One region of the Oscillibacter sp. KLE 1745 genome, then DNA from elsewhere that is predicted to be linked to it. Evidence: a T-box and tRNA genes for the amino acid it is inferred to sense, from the RefSeq annotation. Region 1 holds a T-box; the other holds one or more tRNA genes.
The links. A T-box is a leader RNA that pairs with one kind of tRNA and senses whether it is charged. The one in region 1 lies ahead of HMPREF1546_RS12395 (glycine--tRNA ligase), so its partner is inferred to be a tRNA-Gly.

Region 1 (14,928 bases):
CCCACCAGTATAGCGGAAAGCCACAATCTACCCAGCAGCGCCCCCAGGGTGAACACCACAGCGCCGTAAAGGACGCCGGTCAGCAGCAGATAGGTGGGCCATTTCACGAACCACTCCCACACGATGGAGAGGGAACCGGTAACCACCCACTGGACGGCCACCGCCACAGCCAGCCCCATGCAAAGGCTGCCGCCCAGAAACATGACCCAGCGCAGCCACACCGGCCCCAACGCCCGGGGCCGCTTCTGTCTCTTCAACACTTCTACCTCATTTCCCAGGTTATAAAAAGGGCCGCGGGGATTTCCCGCGGCCCCGATAATCTCCGATCAGTATGCCAGTTTCTCCGCCAGATAGCTCTTCAGCTGGTCGACGGGCAGCCGCACCTGCCCTCCCGCAAAAGCACTGCTTTTGCGAGACCCCTGTCCCATCTCATTCCTCGGGCGGAATGAATCCGCCCTCCGGCGAGATTTTGCCTCCGGCAAAATGCTCGGACGCCGCGCCGCGGCGTTCTGGAGCAGGATCGACACAGGCATCAATATGCCAGTTTCTCCGCCAGATAGCTCTTCAGCTGGTCGATAGGCAGCCGCACCTGCTCCATGGTGTCCCGGTCCCGGACGGTAACGCAGTTGTCGCCAGCCTTATCCGCGTCGCCCACGGTGTCGAAATCCACCGTGATGCAGTAGGGCGTGCCGATCTCGTCCTCCCGGCGGTACCGCTTGCCGATGGAACCGGTGTCGTCAAAATCCACCATCCAGTCCTTGCTGAGCTCCGCCTGGATCTCACGGGCCTTTTCGGAGAGCTTCTTAGAAAGGGGCAGCACCGCGCACTTAAAAGGCGCGATGGCCGGATGGAACCGCATGACGGTGCGGACGTCGTTCTTTTCTGCATCCACCACCTCTTCATCGTAGGCTTCCACCAGCAGGGCCAGGGTCATCCGGTCCGCGCCCAGGGAGGGCTCCACCACATAGGGGATATAGTGCTCGTTCTTCTCCTGATCGAAATAGGTCAGATCCTGGCCGGAGTGCTCCTGATGCTGGGTCAGGTCGTAGTTGGTCCGGTCCGCCACACCCCACAGTTCCCCCCAGCCGAAGGGGAACAGATACTCAAAGTCCGTAGTGGCCTTGGAGTAGAAACTCAGCTCCTCGGGCTCGTGATCCCGCAGCCGCAGATTCTCCTCCTTGATGTTCAGGCCCTTCAGCCAGTCGTGGCAGTACGTCCGCCAATACTGGAACCACTCCAGATCCGTGTCCGGCTTGCAGAAGAACTCCAGCTCCATCTGCTCGAACTCCCGGATGCGGAAAATGAAATTGCCCGGGGTGATCTCGTTGCGGAAGGACTTGCCGATCTGGCACACGCCGAAGGGCAGCTTCCGGCGGGTGGTCCGCTGGATGGCGGGGAAGTTGACAAAAATGCCCTGGGCGGTCTCCGGCCGCAGGTACACCTCGTTGGCGGTGTCCTCCGTGACGCCCTGGTGGGTCTTGAACATCAGGTTGAATTTGCGGATGTCGGTGAAGTCGCTCTTGCCGCAACCGGGGCAGGGCACTTGGTTGTCCCGGATGAATGCCACCAGCTCCTCCTGGGTCATGGCCTCCACGTTCACGTCCATGCCGTGCTCCTGCACATAGCTCTCCACCAGCTTGTCCGCCCGATGGCGCATCTTGCAGGCCTTGCAGTCAATCAGAGGATCGTTGAAGGTGGATACGTGGCCGCTGGCCACCCACACCTGGGGATTCATCAAAATGGCAGAGTCCAGTCCCACGTTGTAGGGATTCTCCTGGACGAATTTCTTCCACCAGGCCCGCTTGACATTGTTCTTCATCTCCACGCCCAGGGGACCGTAGTCCCAGCTGTTGGCAAGGCCGCCATAGATCTCACTGCCGGGGAATACGAATCCCCGGTTCTTACACAGGGCCACGATCTTCTCCATGGTCTTCTCGGTGTTTTTCATGTTCCATTCTCCTTTACGGCGGCCCGGACAGAAAAAACGCCCCGAGCCGGTTTTCGGCTCAGGGCGAACAATCAGTCCGTGGTTCCACCTGAATTCGCGCCTGGCTGACGCGCACTCTTCACCCGGTAACGGCGGGGACCGGCAGGGCATTTCCGCCCCGCGGCTCCAGGGTGCCTGTTCTTCCGCCTCCCCGCAAGGGCTCACACCAGCCGCCCTCTCTCTTTGCCGGGGTATGGGGGATACTTCTCCCTGTCACTGCCTTTTGGATATCGTGAGAACTGTATCACGTTTTCATCAGAATGTCAAGGCCGAGTCCCACAGAAGCCGCACCAGGCAGGGCACTCTCTCACCCGGACCCTGGTCTGATCCCTTATCCGAAGCGCAGAAAAAGGCCGCCCTATAGGGCGGCCTTTCCCAATTTACTTTTTCTCCCGATCGTAGGCCACGATCACCCGGCGGTTGGGCTCCGTTCCGGTGGAGTAGGTCGTCACATTGGGCACATCCTGCAGCGCCGTATGGATCACATGCCGCTCATAGGCATTCATAGGTTCCAGTGTCACGCTGCGGCGGTACTTGGTGACCTTGGCGGCCACCTTCCGGGCCAGATGCTGAAGACTCTGCTCCCGCTTTTCCCGGTAATTCTCCGCGTCCAGCTGCACCCGCACCCGGCCGCTGCCGCTGCGGTTCACCGCATAGCTGGTCAGCTGCTGGATGGCGTCCAGAGTCTCGCCCCGGCGGCCGATCAGTGCGCCCAGATTCTTGCCCTCCAGGATCACCTTGTAGCGGCCCTTCTCCAGCAGATAGATGTGGATCTCCGCAGCACTCTCCATCTGCTCCAGCAGGCCGGAGAGGAACTTACGGATGGCCTGGGCCTTCTCGTCATCCACTTCTTCGCCCAGTGTCTGCACGGGAGCGGACTGCCGGGTCTTCTCCTCCGGGGCGGGCGCCGGCGCCTCCGCCGGCTTGCGCTCCTGTCTGGGCGGCTTTTCCGCTTTGGGGGGCTTAGGCCGCTCTTCCTGCGGCTTCTCCTTGGGGGCAGGCGCGGGGGCGAGAATCTCCTCTTCCTCCTCCGGGCCGTAGCTCACCCGGACCTTGGCCGGGCAGCTGCCCAGACCCAGAAAACCGGACTTTGCTCGCTCCAAAATCTCAACGGACACATCGTCCCGGTCCAGGCCAAGCTGCCGCAGGGCATTCTGGATGGCCTCATCCTCGGTCTTGCCCGTTACATCAATAAACTGTCTCATGGCGTAACAAGCTCCTTACTGATCATCATAGCGGTCCTCCTTGTAGGACCGGCCGCGGGCATAGGGCCGGTCTCCCACACGGCCCGCTTCCGTGGTGCTGGTGGCCGCCTTTTTGGCCTTCAGGGCCTTGGCCTCCTGCGCCGCCTGCCGCTTTTCCTTCAGGCTCTTCTTCTGTGCGGCCTGCTGACGCTGCTGCTCCTGAAGCAGCTTGGCCTCCTCCATCCGCTTCTGGCGGTCCGCCTGGATCATCTCCTGCCGGGCGTCCTCCTCTTCCTGCAGCTTCTTGGTGTAGAACTTGCCCAGGACCATCTCCTGGATAATGGAGAACGCGCTCTGGGCAGCCCAATACACGCCCAGGGCGGCGGGCACGATGAAGGCGATGTAGATAGACATCAGAGGCATCATCCACATCATCATCTTGGTGGAGCCGTTGGCAGCCGCAGTCTGGGCGGACTGGCTCATGCTGACCTTGCTCAGCAGGAAGCTGAACACACCGGAAATGATGGGAATCAGAATCAGTCCCACCGCGGCCAGCGTGATGCCCGTGGAGAGGCTGCTGACAGCGCTCCAGGGCGTCTGGATCAGGTCAATCCCCAGGAAGTGGTAGTCGATGTTCACCCAGCCGGGATGCTCTGCAATGAAGTCGGGGAACTGGCTGTTAATGATGTTGGAAATGGCGATCTGCTCATAGCCAGGGCTGGCCACGATCTCAATACCGGCGCCTTCAATCAGACTTCTGGCCGCATTCACTACCGCCAGACCGGCGTCCTTGCCGCCGAAGTTCATGAAGTAGACAATGGGCTCCCGGATGATATAGTACAGGGCCATCAGAATGGGCAGGGGCAGAAAGCTCCACAGGCAGCCGCTCATGGGATTGAAGCCCTCTTCCTGGTAGAACTTCTGCATCTCCTCCTGCATCTTCAGCTGGTTGTTGGCGTATTTCTTCTGGATCTCCTGCATCTTGCCGGACATGCGGCTCATCCGCACCATGCTCTTCTTGGACTTCATCTGGAAGGGCAGCAGGATCAGCTTGATGACCAGCGTGAACAGGATCAGGGACACGCCGTAGGACCCTGTCAGGTTGTAAAACAGCCGCAGCAGGGCCGCAAACGGGATACAAATTGCGTATCCGATGGTTGAAAACATAGATGCTTCCTCCAAATTGTAATGGGACCCGGGCTTTCAGCGCCCGCAGAGCGGAGCATTTCCGCTTTCGGCCTGTCCGCATTCCGCAGTGCCGGCTGACAGACGGCCGGACAGCAGCACAGGGTCCGGCAGAGGGGCTTGTCCCCTCCTCTCATGGGACCGGATCATATCCTCCCTTGTGAAACGGATTGCAGCGCAGGATACGCCGGAACGCCAGCCAGCCGCCCTTGAGGGCGCCGTACTTCTCAATCGCCTCCAGCGCATATTGGGAACAGGTGGGAATATACCGGCAGCAAGGCGGCCGGTACGGGGAGATGGCCACCCGGTAAAATTTCACCAGGGCCAGCAGGACCTTTTTCATCATGACCGGTCCTCCAGCAGCTCCAGCTTCCTGCAAAGACGCAGGAAGGTATCGTTCAGCTCCTTCCAGGAGGCAGTCAGGGTCCGTCCCCTGGCTACTAGAATCATATCGTACCCCTGGCGGAGCCGTCCGGAATTGAGCCGGTAGACCTCCCGCAGGCGGCGGCGGGCCCGGTTGCGGACCACCGCATGACCCAGCTTGACGGATACCGTCACGCCCAGGCGGTTGTGCCCCAGCCGGTTTTTCCGGCAGTAAAGCACCATCCCTCCGCCCACGGCGGAGGCGCCCTTCTGGTACAGCCGGCGGAACTCATAATTCTCTTTCAGGGTCACTGCCCGCTTCATGCTGCCACCTGCCTTCTCCCATTTGACACATCTGACACAAACTCAACGAGGGACGGAGGAATCACAGAATTCCCGCCGTCCCTGAAGACGTTGTTCAAGTGTCTCCCGCACGGTCCGTTTCTCAGTAGGACAGACGGGCGCGGCCCTTGGCGCGGCGACGGGCCAGGACCTTGCGGCCGTTGGCGGTTGCCATTCTCTTGCGGAAACCGTGGACCTTCTGGCCGTGCAGCTTCTTGGGCTGATAGGTACGTTTCGTTGCCATGTTGAGACACCTCCTGTCAGAATTGCGGCCCTTTTGAGGGCGGCACTTACTCGACACCGCCTAAAGGGCGGCGCAGTAAACAGATCAAGACCGCATGATCGCGGCGCAACCGATATTATACAGACTGTTTGAAAATATGTCAACTAAAACTTAAAAGTTTTGCGAAATTTCCGTATTTTTTTCTTTTTTCAGTTGCGATTCTCGAAAATTTCAAAATCTGGTGTCCCATGATGTCCAAAGCCGCTATATCTTGTTGCCTGTGCAGGCGGATCTCCTTGGTTCTTATTATTAGAATAAGTGTTGTAATTTCCGGCTGTCTTTGGTATAATAAAGCGTACTGCCATGTCTATTTTTTACTAGAGAGAGGTGTTTCCTTTTGAATTCCGTCGCCGACGTGTGGGACAATGTACTATCCCAGCTGAAGGGCGAGCTCTCGGAGACCACCATCGCCACCTGGTTCGACGAATTGGAGGCTGTGGACATCCAGGGCAATACGTTTATCCTCCACTGTTCCAACGACTTTAAAAAAGGCTATATCGAGTCCCTGTTCATGAAAAACATCAAGGCCTCCCTTCACGACATTTTCTCCACGGATTTTGAAGTGAAGATTCTGGACGACCTGGATTACGCAGAGCTCAAGGATAACCGCCCGCACCGCCAGAGTGAGCGGTTCACTTCCGCGGAGTTCACATTCGAGACCTTCGTGGTGGGCCCTTCCAACAAGCTGGCTTATGCCGCCTCCGTCTCCGTGGCGGAGCATCCTGCTCAGAACTACAACCCCCTGCTGATCTACGGGGACTCCGGCCTGGGCAAGACCCATCTGATCTATGCCATCGCCAACGTCATCCGCCGGAACGATCCCCGGTCCAAGATCGCTTACGTCAAGGGCGACGACCTGACCAACGAGCTGGTGGATGCTATCCGGGAGGGCAAGACCGCGGAGATGCGGGAGAAGTACCGTCAGGCGGACCTGCTGCTGGTGGACGACGTGCAGTTCATCGCCGGCAAAAAGCAGACGCAGGAGGAGTTCTTCCATACCTTCAACACCCTGTACGAGTCCGGCCGGCAGATCGTCCTGACCTCTGACCGCCCCCCCTCTGAGATGACCCAGCTGGAGGACCGCCTCCGCACCCGGTTCGAGTGGGGCCTGCTGGTGGACGTAGCGCCGCCGGATTTTGAGACGCGCCTTGCCATCGTGAAGAACAAGGCCGCCCTGCTGGGCATGGAGCTGCCGGACAAAATCTCCGCCTACATCGCCGAAAACGTCACCGCCAACGTCCGCCAGCTGGAGGGCACCATCAACAAGATCCTGGCCTACAAGGATCTGCTGGGCAACGACACCGACGAAGAAACCGTCACCCGGGCCATCCAGGACATGCTGCGCCGCAGCAACGAGTATGTCCCCACGCCGGAGGCCATCCTTGAGTATATCTCCAAATATTACAGTCTGGACGAGTCCGTGATCCGGGGCCAGCAGCGGGTGCGGGACGCGGTCTCCGCCCGGCAGATTGCCATGTACCTGATCCGCTCCATGACGAACCTCAGTCTGGATGAGATCGGCAAGGTCTTTGACAACCGGGACCACTCCACCGTCCTCTACTCCATCCAGCAAATCGAAAAGAAGATGAAGAAGGACGCTGCGTTTGCCGAAATGGTGAAGGAGATCAAGACGAATATCAACTCCAAGCGGTGACCAGATTTCTCCACATCTTCCGTGGAAAAGAAAAACTTCCCTGTGGAAAATGGTCTTTCAAAAAAGTCCGTGGAAAAATCCCCGGATCCTTCCACATCCCCTGTGGAGCCTCAAAATCCGACAGCGCAAGCCTTTCCCCGCCTTTTCCACAGCTTTTTTCCCTACGGCTGCTTTTTCTAAAAAATACATTTCTTTCTTTTTCAAAAGAGCGATTCCGACCCATATCTTCAAACCCCGACTAGAGAGGAAGTGCATGCATGAAATTCTCCTGTGAAAAAGCCCTTCTGCAAAGCGCCATCGCCGTCACCAGCCGCGCCGTGGCCCAGAAGAGCTCCATTCCCGCGCTGGAAGGGCTGCTGCTCCACGCGGACAGCCAGCTGACCATTTCCGGCTACAACCTGCAGACCGGCATCCGTACGAAGGTCTCCACCGATGTAACGGAACCCGGCGAGATTGTTTTAAACGCCCGCCTCTTCGGCGACATCATCCGCCGGATGCCCGACGATGTGGTGGTTTTCACCGCAGATGACAAACAGCTGGTTCATCTCTCCTGCGGCGATGCGGACTTTGATATCCTGGGCCTCTCCGCGGCGGATTACCCGGAGCTGCCCATGGTGGAGGATGATTTTTCCGTCTCCATCCAACAGAAGCTGCTGCGTGCCATGATCGAGGAGACGGCCTTCGCTGTCTCCACCAATGAGAGCCGCCCCATCCATACCGGTGCCCTGTTCGAGATCACGGACCAGGGCCTGACTATGGTGGCGGTGGACGGATTCCGTCTGGCCATCCGGCGGGAGCCGCTGGAAAAGATCGACGGCGGCGCCTTTTCCTTTGTGGCGCCGGGCAGCGCCCTGGGCGAGGTGAAAAATATCTGTTCCGACGTGGAGGATCTGGCTGCCGTGACCCTGGGCAAAAGTCATATTCTATTTGAGGTAGGAGACACGGAGTTGATCTGCCGCCGGTTGGAGGGAGAGTTCCTGGATTATAAGAATGCCATCCCACGGAAGAATCCCATCTCCGTCATCGCGGACACCAAGGCCCTGATCGAGAGCATTGACCGCGTCAGTGTGGTGATCTCCGAAAAGCAGAAGAGTCCGGTCCGGTGCCTGTTTGACCACGACAAGGTGCTGCTCTCCGCCAAGACCGGAAACGGCGAGGCCAAGGATATCTGCCGCTTGTCCGGTGACGGCGGCGGGCTGGAGATCGGGTTCAACAACCGCTATCTGATGGAGGCTCTCCGGTACGCGCCGGCGGACACGGTGAAGATCGAGCTGAATACCGGCGTCTCCCCCGCCATCATCGTCCCCACGGAGGGGGAGGAAAACTTCCTCTATATGGTCCTGCCGGTGCGGCTGAAGAGCGCGGAGTGAGCAGATGGAGACGATCACGATTCACACGGAGTTCATCAAGCTCCAGGACCTGCTGAAATTCGCCAATCTGGTGTCCTCCGGCGGCGAGGCAAAGGAGCGGATCCAGGGCGGCGAGGTCACCGTCAACGGCGAGATCTGCACCATGCGGGGCAAAAAGATCCGCCCCGGAGACGATGTGGCCTTCCAGGGCGCCCATTATACGGTGGCCTATGCGGATTCTTGAGCTGGAGCTGCAGCATTTCCGCAACTACTCCGGCCAGCGGGTATCCTTTGACCCGGACTGCAATGTGATCTTCGGGGAGAACGCCCAGGGCAAGACCAATCTGCTGGAGGCTATCGTCTACCTCTCCTGCGGGAAATCCCCCCGGGCCAGGACGGACCGGGAGATGATTGCCTTCGATGCGCCCGCCGCTGTGCTGGAAGCCGGGATCTCCGCCCGAGACCGGGAGTTCCGCACCCGGGTGGAGCTGTACCGGGACCGGCGGCGGAAGATGTGGGTGAATCAGGTGCCTGCCAAAAACAGCGCCGCCCTGAGTCAGGTATACCACACCGTATTCTTCTGCCCGGACGACCTGTATCTGATCCGGGAGGGGGCCGCCGCCCGGCGGCGCTTCATGGACACCGCACTCTGCCAGTTGCGGCCGAGATACGCGGCCGCTCTGGCGGAGTACCACCGGCTCTATGACCACAAGACCCGCATTCTGCGGGACAGTGAGGAGCGGCCGGATCTCCTGGAGCTGCTGCCGGACTTTAACGAACGGATGGTTCGTTTCGGCGCAGTGCTGGTCCACTACCGCCGGCAGTTCGCGGAGGCGCTGAAGCGCTATGCCGCCCGCCACCATCGGGAGTGCTCCGGCGGAAGGGAGCGCCTGGAGATCACCTATCAGACTGTTTCCTCCGTCACGGACCCGGCGGCGGAGGTGGAGGTTCTCACGGAGCAGCTCCGGGCCCACATGGAATCCCACCAGGGGGCGGAGCGGGCCTCCCGGATGTGCCTCTCCGGCCCCCACAAGGACGATCTGGTCATCACCATCGACGGCCGGGAGGCCAAATCCTACTCTTCCCAGGGTCAGACCCGCACCGCGGCTCTGGCGCTGAAGCTGGCGGAGCGGGAAATCTACCAGAACGCCACCGGCGAATACCCGGTGCTGCTGCTGGATGACGTTCTCAGTGAGCTGGATCCCCGCCGGCAGGAGTTCGTTCTCAACCGCATCGCGGGGGGGCAGGTGTTCATTACCTGCTGCGAAGATGATCGGCTGCCGGTCCTTCTGGGTGGGAAGGTGTTCCATGTGAAACAGGGCGCCATCGGGTGAAGAACACCGCGACCAAGCGTGAGCGCAGGAGCCCTGCAGTACATCAGCTGTCTGCGGGAAGTGGATTTTCTCTTTTTGACAGCAGAAAACAGAGTGAAAGCAGGGAAAGGCAGAATGGACTGGATTTGGTATCATGCGCTGCCCCTCATTGTCTTTGGCGTCCCGCTCATTGGATTTCTGTGGGAGCTGCTGGTGGGGCTGCTCTGCCGGAAAAACTGCTGGCTGCTGTCTCTTCCGGTGCTGGCGGGCGCATTGGGACTGGCTCTCTGTCTGCTGGCACAGTCCTCCCTTTCGCTGTCCTTCCTGCTGGGGTTCTGGGCAGCTTATGGATGTGCACTCCTCTTTGGATGGAGCCTTTCCCAGTTGCGGACCACAGGGGATCTCCGCTGGAAAAAGTGGATATGCCGGGGAATGGCGCTGTGCTCCGGCGCGGCGCTGGCTGTCGGCTTCGGCGTACTGATCTTGCACGAGATGCGGGCGGCCAATTACACCATGGTGGAGGAAGTCATCAGTGAGGAAAATGCGCTGTCCGAGATCCCGGAGCTGGCCATTACGGATACGGACCGGAAGATTCTCTCCGCTCTGGAGGCGAGTTCTTCTGTTCAGGCAGCCATCGGCGAAGGGGATAAAGTCACAATTAACGGCTTGGTTCCGGCGGAACACGCGGATGTCCAGAAGATTTTGTCAGAATTTCTGGAGGAAGGGCAGTATCAGTTTTCCGAGGTCGGCACCATCGCGCAGTTCGGCGAAATCGGCACTTTGTACTATGATATTTTCGACCGGGAAGAGGGCATCAGGATCATTACAGAAAAGCTGAGTACCGGGGACTTTCGAAAGACAGTCGCCGTTTACAGCGGAGATCCAGAGGAAAAATTGTCCGTGGTCATTTATGAAAATTATGAAGGAACGTTCCAAAAGATAGTCCGGCAGCGCCTGTGGTTTTACGATTTACTCCAGGTTCCAGAGGGGGCATGAACGATGTACCTGCATATCGGCCAAAACGAAATCCTTCCCGACCGCCGGGTCATCGGCATCTTTGATCTGGACAAATGCAGTTACGGCAAGCGGACCCGGGAGTATCTGGCGGCCGCGGAGAAAGAGGGCGTGGTGCTGGACGTGTCCGGCGAGATCCCCAAGTCCTTCGTGGTGTGCGATCACCCCTATCACCGGCAGATCGTGTACCTCAGCCAGCTGAATTCCACCACCCTCCAGAAGCGGGCGGAGAGCGGAAACCTGGAATGAGCCAGGGGGGGATCCCATGGCGGCATATACGACACTGGTAAACCTTCCCCACTTTTTATCCTTGTTCACATCCCTGGAGACAGGAACTCTGGTGCTCTTTCTGGCGGCAGTGTTCACGGTGCAGCTGGTCCTGCTGCAAAATTACAGCAGGCGCCGGAGACGGCTGGTCTAGCCCTCTGCTTCTGGTGTACAGCGTGTTCCTTCTGCTGCTGTATTTTGCCTGGGTGGCGCTGTTCGCCGCCCTCCTGGCTCTGCTGATATATCCCATTTTAAAGAAATTACGCATTTGATTCCAACTTACATGGTTCAGGGCAAGGAGAAACGGGCCGGAGGCGGCTCCGGCCCGGCTCTTCTTGCCTTGGAACGGATATGAATATCCTGAAAGGAGAACCTGCATGGCAGAAAATGAACTGTTGAACTCCACTGCGGTGGACACGGCCAACGAGTACGACGCATCGGAGATTCAGGTGCTGGAAGGCCTGGAAGCCGTCCGGAAGCGGCCCGGCATGTATATCGGCTCCACGTCCACCTCCGGCCTGCACCATCTGGTCTATGAGATCGTGGACAACGCCATCGACGAGGCACTGGCCGGCTACTGCACCGACATCCTGGTGCGAATCAACGAGGGGGACACCATCACCGTGGTGGACAATGGCCGTGGCATCCCCGTGGACATCCAGGCCCAGACCGGCAAGCCCGCCCTGGAGGTGGTGTACACCGTCCTCCACGCCGGCGGCAAGTTCGGCGGTGGGGGCTACAAGGTCTCCGGCGGTCTCCACGGCGTGGGCGCCAGTGTGGTGAACGCCCTTTCCGAATGGCTGACGGTCCAGGTCCACCGGGACGGACATATCTATGAGATGAAGTTCTCCAGGGGCAATGTGACCCAGCCCATGACCATTGTGGGAGATACAGACCACACCGGCACCACTGTCACCTTTAAGCCGGACCCGGAGATGTTCGAGGATACGGAGTACAATTACGATACCCTCCACACCCGGATGCGGGAGGAGGCGTTCCTGAACGCTGGCCTGTGCATCCGCACTGTGGACGCCCGCCCCGGACGGGAGCAGGAGGACAACATGTGCTTCGAGGGCGGCATCCGGGAGTTTGTTACCTGGCTGAACAAGAGCAAGGATGTGCTTCACAACGACGTGATTTACATGTCCGGAGCCCGGGAGGACTCCGTGGCGGAAGTGGCCATGCAGTATAACGACGGCTACAACGAGACGATCCTCTCCTTCGCCAACAACGTCCACACGCCGGAGGGCGGCATGCACGAGGAGGGCTTCAAGCGGGCTCTCACCAATGTGCTGAACGCCTACGGCCGGAAGATCAAGCTGCTGAAGGATGACGAGAAGGTCTCCGGCGAGGACTGCCGGGAGGGCCTCACCTGCGTCATTTCCGTCAAGCTGACAGAGGCCCAGTTTGAGGGCCAGACCAAGTCGAAGTTGGGCAACAGTGAGATCCGGACCCTGGTGAATAACATCGTCTCCGAAAAGCTGGAGATCTTCCTGGAGGAGAACCCCCAGGTGGGCCGGATGATCCTGGATAAGGCTCTCACTGCCAATCGGGCGAGAGAGGCCGCCAAAAAGGCCCGGGAATCCATCCGCCGCAAGACGGCTCTCGGCGGCGCCGCCATGCCGGATAAGCTGCGGGACTGCAATGAGAACAATCCGGAGCTGACGGAGCTCTATATCGTCGAGGGAGACTCCGCAGGCGGCTCCGCCACCCAGGGGCGGGATTCCCGGTTCCAGGCCATTCTCCCCCTGTGGGGCAAGATGCTGAACGTGGAGAAGGCCCGGGCAGACAAGGTCTACGGCAACGACAAGCTCCAGCCCGTCATCACAGCCCTGGGCGCGGGCATCGGGGATGAGTTCGATCTGAACAGGCTCCGGTATCACAAGGTCATCATCATGGCCGATGCCGATGTGGACGGCGCCCATATCCGTACTCTGCTGCTGACCTTCTTCTTCCGCTTCATGCGGCCCCTGATCGAGGAGGGCTATGTCTACTCCGCCGTTCCGCCCCTGTATAAGCTGACCCGTGGCAAGACCACCCGAGTGGCCTTTGATGATATCCAGCGGGAGAAGATCGCCGCCGAGATGCGGGGCGACAACCCCAACGCCAAGATCGACATCTCCCGGTTCAAGGGCCTGGGTGAGATGAACCCCCATGAGCTGTGGGAGACCACCATGGATCCCACCACCCGGACGCTCCGGCGCATCACGCTGGATGACGCCGTGGCCGCGGACGAGACCTTTACCATCCTGATGGGCGAGAAGGTGGAGCCCCGGAAGGAATTTATCGAGCGCAACGCCCAATACGCGGTCAATCTTGACTATTGATCCGTAGGGCGGCTGCCCTCGGCCGCCCGTCCGATCAGATATGCCTTTGCGGGCCGGCGAGGGCGCCGGCCCCTACAAAAAGGAGATACGATACATGAGCAAAAAGCCCCAATACGATCCTGAGGAGATCCGGTACCCCGAACAGAAGATCGTGGAGTCACCGCTGGTCCCCGAGATGGAGAAATCCTACATTGAGTACGCCATGAGCGTCATCGTGGGCCGGGCTCTCCCTGACGTGCGGGATGGCCTCAAGCCCGTCCATCGCCGGATCCTCTACGCCATGTATGAGGATGGCCTCACGGTGGACAAACCCTTCAAAAAGTCCGCCACCTGCGTGGGCGACGTGCTGGGCCGGTACCATCCCCACGGCGACGCCAGCGTCTATGACGCTCTGGTCCGCCTGGCTCAGGATTTCTCCATGCGCTATCCCCTGGTGGACGGCCACGGCAACTTCGGGTCCGTGGATGGCGATCCCCCGGCGGCCTACCGGTACACGGAGGCCCGGATGTCCCGGCTCTCCGACGAGATGCTGCGGGACATTGAAAAGGACACTGTGGACTGGGACCCCAACTTCGACGAGACCCGCAAGGAGCCCCGTGTCCTGCCCTCCCGGTTTCCCAATCTGCTGGTGAACGGCTCCAGCGGCATCGCGGTGGGCATGGCCACCAATATCCCGCCCCACAACCTGCGGGAGGTGATCGGCGCCTGCATCTGCGTGCTGGACAATCCGGAGGCTCAGCTCAGTGATCTGATGCAGTACGTCAAGGGGCCGGACTTCCCCACCCGGGGCATCATCATGGGTCGCAGCGGCATCCGGCAGGCCTATGCCACCGGCCGGGGCCGGGTGGTGATCCGGGCCCGGCATGAGTTTGAGGAGTTCGGCAAGGACCGCACGCGCATTGTCATCACCGAGATCCCCTACCAGGTCAACAAGCGTATGCTCATCAAGAGCATGGCCGACCAGGTGGAAGACAAGCGTCTGGACGGCATCTCCGACATCCGGGACGAGTCCGACCGGGACGGAATGCGCATCGTCATCGAGCTGAAGCGGGACGCCAACCCCCAGGTGGTGCTGAACCGCCTGTTCGCCCAGACCCAGCTGCAGACCAGCTTTGCCATCAACATGCTGGCCCTGGTGAATAACCAGTCTCAGCCCAAGATCCTCTCCCTGCGCCACATCATTGACGAGTATCTGGCCTTCCAGGAGGAGGTCATTATCCGCCGCACCAAGTACGACCTGCGCAAGGCCCAGGAGCGGGCCCACCTGCTGGAGGGTCTGCTGGTGGCTCAGGACAACATCGACGAGGTTATCAAAATCATCCGCAGCAGCTACGACAACGCCAAGGAGAACCTGATGTCCCGCTTCGGTCTGGACGATATCCAGGCCCAGGCCATTCTGGATATGCGGCTGAAAGCCCTTCAGGGCCTGGACCGGGAGAAGCTGGAGGCGGAGTACAAGGAGCTGGAGGAAAAGATCGCCTACTTCAACCAGCTGCTCTCCTCCGACGAGCTGCTGCGCAAGGTGCTGAAGGAGGAGCTCCAGGCCATCTCCGACAAATTCGGCGATGACCGGGTCACGGAGATCCAGGATGTGGAGGATGAGATCGACATCGAGGACCTGATCGAGGAGGAGCAGTGTGTCTTCACCCTGACCCAGGCG
Region 2 (4,511 bases), on a different contig from region 1:
CTCATAGCCCGGCTTGCCAAGCAGGGCGAACATATTCTTCTTGTAGGCCTCCACCCCCGGCTGATCGAAGGGGTTCACGTCCAGCAGATAGCCGGAGAGGCCGCAGGCGTACTCGAAAAAGTAGATCAGCTGCCCCAGGTCTGCCGGCGTCCTGCCGGAGGTCTCCACGATCAGGTTGGGCACGCCGCCCTCCGTGTGGGCCAGCAGGGTGCCCTCCATGGCCCGGTCCCGGATGAAGTCCAGGGACTTGCCCGCCAGGAAGTTCAGCCCGTCGCCGTCCGCCTCGTCCGCCGGGACTGTCAGCTGTCGGTCGGAGGGACCCAGGCGCACCACGGTCTCAAACATCAGGCGCTTGCCCTCCTGGATGTACTGGCCCATGGAGTGGAGGTCCGCGGTGAACTCCACGCTGGCGGGGAAGAGGCCCTTGCCCTCCTTGCCCTCGCTCTCGCCGAAGAGCTGCTTCCACCACTCCGCCATGAACCGGAACGCCGGGTCATAGCAGGCCAAGAGCTCAATGGACCGGCCCGCCCGGTACAGCTCGTACCGGATGGCGGCGTACCGCCAGGCAGGGCACCGGAAGGAAGCCTCGGTGCAGGTCTCCATCATCTCCGCCGCTCCCTGCATCAGGGCGGTGATATCCACCCCGGCCACGGCGATGGGTAGCAGACCCACGGCGGTCAACACGCTGTATCGGCCGCCCACGTCGTCAGGGACCACGAAGGTCTCCCACCCCTCAGCATCCGCCAAGGATTTCAGGGCGCCACGGGCCTTGTCCGTGGTGGCGTAGATCCGCTCCCGGGCGCCCTCCCGGCCGTACTTCTTCTCCAAGGCCTCCCGGAAGAAGCGGAAGGCCACGGCGGGCTCAGTAGTGGTGCCCGACTTGGAAATCACGTTGACGGAGAAATCCACATCCGCCACCAGGTCCAGCACCTCCCCCATAGCGTCGGAGGAAAGGCCATTGCCCACAAAGTAGATGTTGGGGGTATCCTTGCGCTTCAGGTTGTAATTGGGAGAGCACAGGCAGTCGATGACACCCCGGGCGCCTAAGTACGAGCCGCCGATCCCGATGACCACCAGGGCCTGGGAGTTGGCCCGGATCCGGGACGCGGCCGCCTGGATGCGGGCGAACTCCTCCCGGTCATAGTCCCGGGGCAGATGGACCCAGCCGGTGAACTCTCCGCCGGCACCGCTGCCGCTCTGGAGCTTCTCATGGGCCCGCTTCAGCCGCGGCGCCAGGACCTCCTCATAGGGCAGGGGCAGAAAAGACTGTAATTGGAACGATTTGACATCCAGCATCATGACCGGCCTCTCTTTCGTAAAGCTGCGCGGGTTTGTTGCCTTATTATACCATGCCCCGAAACGGGACACAAGGGAAAGCGGTCGCAATCCGCCGGGATTTCAGGGGGCGCAGCGCCCCCCACCGCCGTCAGCCGCAGAGGAAGGCCGTCCGCAGCATCTGGACCAGCATCTGGCTGAAGGTGACCCGTGGGATCTCCTCTCCTGCCAGGATGGGCAGCTCCGCCACGACTTCTTCCCCGGAGGTGATGGTGAGGGTCCCCAGTTGACTGCCCGCCGCCACCGGCGCCTCCACAGAGTCCGCCAGGGTGACCAGCTGCTGCAGGCTGCCCGCCTTGGTCTTTTCCAGCAGGAGGTGCGTGTTCTCCCCCAGCACCGGCTGCACTGTGGCCTGGGTCCCCAGGGACACGGGCACCGGCGGCAGGGCGGACTCCGGCACCACATTCTCCAGCGTGTAGGTGGAAAAGCCGTAGTTCAGCAGATTGGTGGCATCCTCAAACCGCTGGGTGGAGGTTGGTGCCTTCATGATGACGGCGATCAGCTCCATGCCGTCCCGCTCGGCCGTACCAGAGAGGCAGTACAGCGCACTGTCTGTTGAGCCGGTCTTCAGGCCGGTGGCTCCCTGGTAGAAGCGGATCAGGCGGTTGGTGTTCACCAGGGAGGAGGCTCCGTCCCGCAGGGAATCCATCCAGATGGTGGTGTACTGGCGGATGTCCGGGTGGTTTCGGATCAGTTCCCGGCTCATAAGGGCGATGTCGTATGCGGAGGTGACATGCCCCTCCGCCGGCAGGCCGGTGGCATTGCAGAAGTGGGTATCGGCCATGCCCAACTCCGCGGCCCGCTGGTTCATTCGCTCCACAAAGGCCTCCTCGCTGCCGGCCACCGTCTCCGCCAGCGCCACGGCGCAGTCGTTGGCAGAGACAACGCACACCGCCTTCAGCATATCGCTGACCGTCATCTGCTCATTCTCCTTCAGCCAGATCTGGCTGCCGCCCATGGAGCAGGCGTGGGCCGACGCGGTGACCACGTCGTCATAGTGGAGCTGTCCGGCGTCGATGGCCTCCATGGTCAGCAGCAGCGTCATGACCTTGGTGACGCTGGCGGGCTCCAGCTTGGCATGTTCGTCCTTGGCGAAGAGGACGGTGCCCGTCTCCTTTTCCATCAGCAGAGCCGAGGGCGCGGATACTTCCAGCGCCTGGGCACTGCTCCCCAGCGCCAGCAGGGCGCACAGCAGCACGACGAGTTTTTTCATGGTGATCCCCCTTTGCTTCGATGGTAGAATCTATGTCCGCGAAAAGGCGTTCATGCCGGAGAAGATTTGGGGGTTGCAAAATATGAAGCGGTCTGGTATAATAACAACTCAGATGCGGCTGTAGTTCATCGGTAGAACGGCAGCTTCCCAAGCTGCATAGGTGGGTTCGACTCCCATCAGCCGCTCCAAAAGAAAATGCGACTTGTTTCGACAAGTCGCATTTTCTTTTGGGTTTCGCTCCCGTTGGTCGCTCCACCCTTCAGTGATTGAAATGCTCGGGCGAAGTGAATTCGCCCTGCGCCAAGGTTTTGCCTGTGGTAAAACGCTTGTACGGCGCAAAGGCGCTGCCGGCCAGAAGGCCGGTTAGATGCTTCTCAAGAAAAATTGCAAATTTGAATGCAAGAGAGTTCGACCGACCTGAGAGGATTTGGATTGTTACCCCTTGCCATGAAAGAGAGACATCTGCTAAAAGCAGATGTCTCTCTTTCGTTCCGCCGCCTTTCCGCCAAGGGGTTTTCCTGCGGTGAAAACGCTTGCAGGACGCAAAAAAGAAAAGCCTTGAAACCTGACGGTTTCAAGGCTTTCTGTGGCGGAGAAGGAGGGATTCGAACCCTCGAGACCCTTTAGGGGCCTACATGATTTCCAATCATGCGCCCTCGACCAACTAGGCGACTTCTCCATAGCTGTTCTGGTTCTAATTTCTGTATACGAGGCGTCGCCAAATGCGACAGCGTTATTATTATACCAGAGCTTTTCCCAAAGTCAAGCCCCAAAAACGATTTTATCAAAAAAGGCGGAGAGCCGAGGCTCCCCGCCCTGCGCGTCAGCGCATTTCGGAAACGATGCTGTCCACGGCATGGTCCACGGCGACACCCAGCTTGTGGATACTCTTTCCCACCTGCGTTTTCATGGGATCCCTGCCGTAGGGCATCATCATTCCCACTGCCGCGCCGGCCATCAGTCCGGCGCCGATACCGACCCAAAATCCGGTACACATTCTCATCTTCAGTCACTCCTTTGCGGCCTGAGCGTAGTATAGCCGCTTTCCCGGAAAAAAAACGCGCCGGAGCGATTTGCCAGAAAGCGGCAGATCCGCTATAATGACGATAGCGATATCCAAACATCAAAACGGCGGGCCCGGGCCCGGACGGAGGAAACCATGACCACCATCTATCTGATTCGCCACGCAGAGGCGGAGGGCAACCTGTACCGCATCGCCCAGGGACAGGCCAACAGCAGCATCACAGACCGGGGCGAGCGGCAGATCCAGGCGCTGGCGCGCCGATTCGCGGATATTCCCATCGACGCGGTCTACGCCAGCGACCTCTACCGCACCTGCGCCACCGCCAGCGCCATATACAAGCCCAAGGGCCTGCCCCTGCACCGGCGGCGGGACCTGCGGGAGATCTGCGTGGGCGTGTGGGAGGAGAAGACCTGGGGAGAGATCGCCCGGCAGGACCCGGCGCAGCTGGAAAACTTCAACCACCGGCTCCACCTGTGGCACGTAGAGGGCGCGGAGACGCCCCAGGCAGTCCAGACCCGGCTGCTGGCGGCCGTGCGGGACATTGCGGCGGCCAATGACGGAAAAACGGCGGCGGTGTTCTCTCATGGCTGCGCCATCCGCCTGCTGCTGGCGGCCCTACAGGGCATCCCGCTGGAGGAGCTGGGGAAGACGCCCACCGGCAGCAACACCGCTGTCTCTCTGCTGCGGGCGGAGGGGGCGCGGATCCAGGTGGTCTGGCGGGACGATGCGAGCCATCTGACAGACCCGGCCTTCACCCAAGGATGCACCGTGAAGCAGCGGGCCAACGGACTGGAGCCCGGCCTCTATTTCCGCCCCCTGGCGCGGGAGCAGGCGGAGTTTCCGGCGGCGTGGGCGGGGACCTCCGGGGCACCGCCCGCCGGGGCGCCTGTACTGGCGGGGTATCTGGATGGAACGCCTGTGGGCGCGGTGGCCTTTGAC

Region 2: it has a tRNA-Gly gene. The T-box ahead of HMPREF1546_RS12395 (glycine--tRNA ligase) is inferred to sense a tRNA for this amino acid. The anticodon was not compared.

Annotation. Positions count from the first base shown of each region.
Region 1 is NZ_KI271741.1:129,195-144,122, reverse strand. Features, by position in the region: partial or broken gene HMPREF1546_RS19260 (hypothetical protein) at 1-257, opposite strand, end outside; gene HMPREF1546_RS12395 (glycine--tRNA ligase) at 533-1,948, opposite strand; T-box leader at 2,005-2,213, opposite strand; gene jag (RNA-binding cell elongation regulator Jag/EloR) at 2,368-3,192, opposite strand; gene HMPREF1546_RS12385 (YidC/Oxa1 family membrane protein insertase) at 3,208-4,338, opposite strand; gene yidD (membrane protein insertion efficiency factor YidD) at 4,490-4,699, opposite strand; gene rnpA (ribonuclease P protein component) at 4,699-5,043, opposite strand; gene rpmH (50S ribosomal protein L34) at 5,165-5,305, opposite strand; gene dnaA (chromosomal replication initiator protein DnaA) at 5,682-6,998, shown strand; gene dnaN (DNA polymerase III subunit beta) at 7,256-8,368, shown strand; gene HMPREF1546_RS12350 (RNA-binding S4 domain-containing protein) at 8,373-8,591, shown strand; gene recF (DNA replication/repair protein RecF) at 8,578-9,681, shown strand; gene HMPREF1546_RS12340 (hypothetical protein) at 9,796-10,656, shown strand; gene remB (extracellular matrix regulator RemB) at 10,660-10,923, shown strand; gene HMPREF1546_RS18910 (hypothetical protein) at 10,940-11,095, shown strand; gene gyrB (DNA topoisomerase (ATP-hydrolyzing) subunit B) at 11,319-13,268, shown strand; gene gyrA (DNA gyrase subunit A) at 13,363-14,928, shown strand, end outside.
Region 2 is NZ_KI271734.1:32,898-37,408, reverse strand. Features, by position in the region: partial or broken gene HMPREF1546_RS11090 (glucose-6-phosphate isomerase) at 1-1,296, opposite strand, end outside; gene HMPREF1546_RS11085 (D-alanyl-D-alanine carboxypeptidase family protein) at 1,427-2,548, opposite strand; tRNA gene HMPREF1546_RS11080 (tRNA-Gly) at 2,663-2,736, shown strand; tRNA gene HMPREF1546_RS11075 (tRNA-Ser) at 3,136-3,227, opposite strand; gene HMPREF1546_RS11070 (hypothetical protein) at 3,372-3,551, opposite strand; gene HMPREF1546_RS11065 (bifunctional histidine phosphatase family protein/GNAT family N-acetyltransferase) at 3,708-4,511, shown strand, end outside.